DNA from 3 places in the Bartonella numerosa genome. Region 2 is predicted to be linked to each of the others. Evidence: predicted binding sites of a transcription regulator. Region 2 holds the regulator's gene; each other region holds the start of a gene.
The links. Region 2 encodes LexA, which represses DNA repair genes until DNA is damaged. Its sites were predicted from a motif close to TGTTCNNNNTGTGTTCNG; they were not measured.
Positions count from the first base shown of each region.

Region 1 (2,283 bases), on a different contig from region 2:
CGTTCATAGCATGCAAAATGCGTCGATGAACAGGTTTAAGCCCATCACGCACATCAGGAAGTGCACGCGACACGATCACACTCATCGCATAATCGAGATAAGAGCGCTGCATTTCATCAACTATGCTAACTGGTTCAACACCATTTAGCGCATCACGTTCTGATAGTGGAGTCAAATCAGTCACAATTTTAAGACTTTCAAAAAAAGAATCACTTCACCCTTTTTTATATCTAAAAATGTATCAAAATACCAACTTCCCTCCTACAATAGAGAAAAAGTTCAACAATATTCAATAAGTGGATCTATCTGCACTGAAAATTTTAGGCAAAACGACCCCCACATATTCTTTTTGAGCCCAAGCAAGAAAAAAATGAAAGTAACGACAATAGTAAACCTAAAATTACCATCAAAATGGCACATCGTCATCTAGCTTGTGTGAAAAACTTTCTTCGGAAAATTCACTATTTTGACCAAAAGCATTTCTCTGACCTGGACCACTCTCGCCAAAGCCGCCACTGCCGTAATTCCCGCTCTGCTGATTTGTTCCTTGCGGTTGTTCCCCACCTGCTGCCCCCCGCCCATCAAGCATTTGCAATTCACCACGATACTTTTGCAAAACAATCTCTGTCGTATAGCGGTCATTTCCGTTCTGATCTTGCCACTTGCGTGTCTGCAATTGACCCTCAACGTAAATTTTACTTCCTTTTTTTACGTATTGTTCTACAATTTTTATGAGATTTTCATTGAAAATGACGACGCTGTGCCACTCCGTACGCTCCTTGCGCTCGCTTGTACTGCGGTCGCGCCAACTTTCTGAAGTAGCAATACGCAAATTCGCCACCTGATCGCCAGAGTTCAAACGGCGGATCTCAGGGTCCGCGCCTAAATTACCAATCAAAATAACTTTATTAAGGCTGCCAGCCATGGTATAAACTCCAAAATTGTAAATTTTATTATTATAACAAAATATGACAACAACATACAGTTTATTCTATTGATGAAAACAAAAAGCTGCTACCTTCGCTCTATTTTCTTACGAAATTTGCACCCTACTCTTCTTTTAACTAATATTGTAATTCTAAATAAACAGTCCTATTCTGTCCTGGATGTTAATTTTGTCATATATGTCAAGGATAGACATGACCCATCAAAGATATATTTCTATTCATGGCGCACGTGAGCATAACCTTAAAAATATCAGCTTGGACCTTCCTCGTGACAAAATGATTGTGATAACGGGGCTTTCTGGATCCGGAAAATCATCCTTAGCCTTTGATACAATCTACGCCGAAGGACAGCGCCGCTATGTTGAAAGCCTTTCTGTTTATGCGCGTCAATTTTTAGAAGTAATGCAAAAACCGGATGTCGATAAAATAGAGGGACTTTCTCCCGCTATTTCTATTGAACAAAAAACCACCAGTAAAAATCCCCGCTCGACAGTAGGAACTGTCACGGAAATTTACGACTACATGCGCCTCCTCTTTGCGCGCGCCGGCACCCCTCATTCTCCTGCTACAGGACTTCCCATCGAAAGCCAGACGGTAAGCCAGATAGTAGATCAAATTATGGATTTACCAGAAGGTACGCGAGTTTTTATTATGGCTCCCCTAGTCCGAGGGCGAAAAGGAGAATACAAAAAAGAGCTGACAGAACTTTTAAAAAAAGGCTTCCAACGTGCTAAAGTTGACGGAAAATTTTACGAAATTTCTGATGTCCCTCCCCTCGATAAAAAATACAAACACGACATAGATGTAGTAGTCGATCGTCTCGTTGTGCGCGGTGGTATTGCATCTCGCGTGGCTGATAGTGTAGAGACGTGCTTAAACTTGGCAAATGGAATTGTTATCGCCGAAATGGCAGATCACCCTCTGATGCGACAAGAAAACGCAAAAGATTCCGCCAATAGATCAAGCAATGAAACACATAAGCGGCTTGTTTTTTCGGAAAAATTTTCTTGTCCCATATCAGGATTTTCTATCCCTGAGATCGAGCCACGATTATTTTCATTTAATAACCACTTTGGTGCTTGCCCTGTTTGTGACGGGTTAGGAACAAAAAAGGTGATAGATCTAAATAAAATCATCCCCGATAAAGATCTTACCTTAAAAGCTGGAGCAATCGTTCCCTGGTTTAAGTCCTCTTTATTTTCTCGTAACAATAACTTAGAACTACTGGGAAAAATTTATAACTTCAATCTTGAAGATAAGTGGTGCTCACTTTCAGATGAAGCGCAACACGCCATTTTGTATGGCACAAAAAGAAAAAAAAATCTTCCTAACCGTA
Region 1 covers NZ_JAYMZI010000004.1:28,676-30,958, reverse strand. Annotated here, with positions in the region: gene gyrA (DNA gyrase subunit A) at 1-184, opposite strand, end outside; gene ssb (single-stranded DNA-binding protein) at 407-925, opposite strand; gene uvrA (excinuclease ABC subunit UvrA) at 1,140-2,283, shown strand, end outside.
Region 1: a site for LexA is predicted at 1,018-1,035, ahead of uvrA (excinuclease ABC subunit UvrA). Genes of this name have one in related genera too.

Region 2 (2,283 bases):
AGGATACGATGATTCGTGCTTTAACAAATGTCCGTCCTAGTCACTTACTTGATACAAAGATCTTTAATTTTAAAAATTTGCATGAAAGTTGAATATGACCAGAGGCGGGTCGTAATTTCTTCATAACTTTAAGCTGTAATGAAGGTATTACTAACAAAAAATAGAAAAGAACCGCGTGGAGTAATTCGTAAGAGACAATAAAAATTTATTCTAAAAATAAAAAGTCAAAGTTTGCTACATTAAGAGAGGAGTTATGGTGCTGTTTCGTACTTTTCGTGTCAGTTTGTCCCGGATGTTCGATTTTTTCCTATGTTACCAACTTAATGTGCAGAACAAACAATAAGAACTAACATATTGATTATAAAAAATATTAAAAATTTTCTATCATCCTAAGTATCCTAAAATTTATTTTCTTTGCAAAGGAAAGGTTTTTGTACCTATCACCCAATGTTGGTGGCATGTAGCAAGTTTTTATAAAATAAATTAATCCAGTAAAAAAACAACGATGAGAAAGACAAAGCGTAAATTCCCTCAATGTAGAGAGTTAGAATTTCAATGTTTAGTACAGCAAAACATAGCGTATATGGTGAGAACTTTGGCACTTTGTCATGATTATTTTTTTTACGATTCCAGCAACACATTAGAATGCTAGAAAACAACTGATTTAGGAAATTACTAATACACGTCCAGCTTGCCATCACAGCTCTTATATGAAATTTGTAATCTTTATCAAACTACTTAGAATCCACAACCAAGTTCTATCTCTAAAAAAATAAAATCAACACAGAACGCTACCGTGATGAGCACTACTTGTTTATATATTTGATAAAAAGCGCTGAATAACACTTTTATAATTTGAAGAAAATACCAATTTGTTTTTCGTTAAACATATACAAAAAAGTACTAAATAGCGCTACACAAGAATGCGCTCAGGATATCTCAGGTAGCGTTTTGCTTCCATACTTTCAATATTTTCTGATAAGTCCCACAAGTTTACCTTGTATTTGTACACGTTCCGGCTCGTACGTGCGGGCTTCGTAATGAGGATTTGCAGCCTCTAGCGCGATAGATGCTCCTTTACGTTGGTATCGTTTTAGAGTTGCTTCTTTTTTATCAATATATGCAACGATAATTTCACCTGATATGGCTACATTTTGACGTTTAATAATTATAGTATCTTTATCGAAAATGCCAGCTTCACTCATAGAATTATCTTTGACTTGTAAAGCATAGTGCTCACCTGAACCAATCATACACTGGGGCAAAGAAAGTGTATTTATTTTTTGCAATATAGCGGAAATCGGAACCCAGGCAGCGATTCGGCCCATGACAGGAATGGTAATATTTTTTTTACCTTCCTTTATTTCTGTTATACTAGGAGAGATTTTACAAGTCGAAGAAAAATTAAGTTCTATTTTGCCAGGAAAACGAACAACTTCCATTGCGCGGGCTCGGTTAGGCAAGCGGCGTATAAAACCCCGTTCTTCTAGGGCTGTAACAAGCCTGTGGATCCCAGATTTTGAGGCAAGCTCCAACGCGGTTCTCATCTCATCGAATGAGGGAGATACACCAGTTTTTTTTATATGATTATAGATGAACAAGAGTAGCTCATATTGCTTACATGTTAGCATTAAATGTTCCAATAAAAAAGCCGTCTAGGTATTTTTTAGTTAATTTACAAAACTTTACATACACATTATATCTTATCATTTACTTTTATAAGCAATAATAAATTAAAATTTATATTATTTATTAGTTCATCGTAGTTATAAATAAAATTTTATAAATGATTTTATTGTAAAATATATCTAAAGTTTAATTCTTTTCAAAGAAATACCGAAAAAATAACATCTTCCCAATTGAAGTAACAATCTCTTAAATACCTATCGACAATATCTCTCACGTATTCGCTCTGTTATTTTGCGAAAACGATAACATACATATACTTTCTTCCCTTGCATCTATTTTGTTCAAAGCCTCTGCAATTATATGCATTCTAATTATTGTCAATAGGTTTGAGCTGTTAGTTGTTTTTATCTGAATTTTAAAAGAAAGATCTGCATACATAGTGGCAATGAGAAGGAAAAATTAAAAAAAATATTAATAACTAAAATAAAGGACAATATTTCTTTTAAAAGGTGTTGACCAAATGAAAAGTCAACCGTATGTTTCACTCACTTTCTGCAAGCGGTACAGCTTGTTTGAGAGCGCGTAGCTCAGCCGGTAGAGCAACTGACTTTTAATCAGTAGGTCCAGGGTTCGAATCCCTGCGCGCTCACCATC
Region 2 covers NZ_JAYMZI010000005.1:63,562-65,844, reverse strand. Annotated here, with positions in the region: gene ttcA (tRNA 2-thiocytidine(32) synthetase TtcA) at 1-92, shown strand, start outside; gene lexA (transcriptional repressor LexA) at 966-1,631, opposite strand; tRNA gene WCP75_RS03230 (tRNA-Lys) at 2,206-2,281, shown strand.

Region 3 (2,283 bases), on a different contig from region 2:
GCTTTTTCACATTTTCTTCTATCCACTCCGGTAAGAGGGGAATGTGTTCAAGGGCATTTTTCATTGCTCGCTTCATTGCTTTTGCTGATAATCCTGCAGTGGAAGGATAAATGGGTTCGATTAGGGGAATTTGGCTTGATTGTTCGCTCGGCACGATATGATCTGGATGTACCATTGAAAGTTGTCCATTAAATCGCTCCACTTTACCCGATACGATAATTTTTTTTCCTTCGGGCAGTTGCTTTTTTAGCCAAGAACGTTGGGCATGAAAGAATACCAAATTTATTTTGCCTGTTTTATCATGAGCGGTAACGCGGTAAGGCGACCGGTTTTGGCGAGTTAGCGGTGGCTGATGCTGATCGATGACGATTTCGAGAGTGACGGTCATTCCTTCTTGGACGGAAGCAATGCTGGGTCGCATTCGACGGTCTATAACAGAGTGAGGTATTAACTGAAGAAGATCAATGAGGGTTGGCTCGCGTTGTGTAAGCTCAATGCCTAAAACTTTTGCCAGCAAAGCAGACGTCTTTGAGTTAATTCCTGGTAGGGTGCGAACGGGGGCAAAAAAAGGACTAATAAGGTTTTTATTCATAAATTAATCCAACTTGCTCTTTTTGTTTTGTGAATTTGTCCGTTGCAATTATAGGTATATTCTTGATGAAAGTCTAACATGGAATACAAAGAAAGTGGAAAGTTTACCGGATATGCAGGAAATTGGGTTGGTGGATTCAGCTTAATGGGTTAAAATGTCTTTGGTTTCGGAGAGGAAAGAATTGTGATGGAGCGCTTATTTTGTAGTGGGCAATGGTGAGAGTATCGAAAATTAAAAATAAAATACAATTTGATAAAAATAGCCTTCCTCGCTTTGTTCATTTGAGAGTGCACTCGGCTTATTCATTGCTTGAAGGAGCCTTAAAAATTCCACAAATTGTTCAAAATGCAATTTCTGACTGTGTGCCGGCAGTTGCCATAACGGACACAAATAATCTATTTGGTGCTTTGGAGTTTTCTCAACATTGTATTTCTCATGGTCTTCAACCTATTATAGGTTGTCAGCTTACGATTGACTTTGGTAACGAGGATGACGATCAGCGTTTAGCTGATTGGCGCCATCCTTCTGATCTTTACTCCATTGTTTTGTTGGCTGCCAGTGAGGTCGGTTATGCCCATTTGGTTAAGCTCGTTAGTCGTGCTTACCTTGATAAAAATGACACGGATCCTCCCCATATAAAAGCCGATTGGCTTTTGTCTCACAGTGAAGGGATAATTGCATTGACTGGTGGTAAAGGAGGGCCAATCAACTCCCTTTTGGCAGAGGGTAGAAGAGAACGTGCTGTCGGGTGTTTAACTGATTTAAAAAAAATTTTTTCTGATCGCCTTTACGTGGAATTGCAACGGCATGGTTCCTACGATGTTAAAATAGAAGCTGCGCTCATTGATATGGCTTACGTGCACGAGATTCCTCTCGTTGCGACTAATGAGGCTTTTTTTCTCAATAAAGAAGGATACGAAGCGCATGATGCGTTGATGGCTGTTGCAGAAGGGCAAGTTGTTTCTAATCCAGATCGTAGGCGTGTAACACCGGATCATTATTTGAAATCACAAGACGAAATGGTTGCACTGTTTTCTGATCTTCCGGAAGCTTTAGAAAATAGTGTTGAAATTGCATTGCGTTGTCATACCGCCACGCCAATTCGAAAGCCAATTTTGCCTCGTTTTATAGAACAATCTATTGGTTCAGATTCTACTTTAAAAGCAGAAGATAGAGAATTACTAAATCAGGCTAAAGCTGGTTTAAAAATGCGCCTCGAAACTATTGGATTAGCTAAAGGACACACGATCATAGATTACGAGCAGAGGCTTGACTATGAAATATCAGTTATTACGCGTATGCAATTTGCTGGCTACTTTCTTATCGTTTCAGATTTTATAAAGTGGGCGAAGAATAATGAAATTCCTGTCGGTCCGGGGCGTGGATCGGGTGCTGGATCTCTCGTTGCTTATGCATTGACTATCACTGATATTGACCCGCTGCGTTTTTCTCTTTTATTCGAACGTTTTCTTAATCCTGATCGTGTTTCTATGCCGGATTTTGACATTGACTTTTGTCAGGAGCGGCGGGAAGAGGTTATTCGTTACGTTCAAAAAAAATATGGCCGAGATCAAGTTGCCCAAATTATCACATTTGGTAAATTGCAAGCGCGTGCGGTGTTGCGTGATGTCGGGCGTGTTTTAGAGGTTCCCTATCGTCAGGTGGATTATTTGACGAAATTAATTCCTGCT
Region 3 covers NZ_JAYMZI010000004.1:60,479-62,761, forward strand. Annotated here, with positions in the region: gene recG (ATP-dependent DNA helicase RecG) at 1-592, opposite strand, end outside; gene dnaE (DNA polymerase III subunit alpha) at 805-2,283, shown strand, end outside.
Region 3: a site for LexA is predicted at 607-624, ahead of dnaE (DNA polymerase III subunit alpha). Genes of this name have one in related genera too.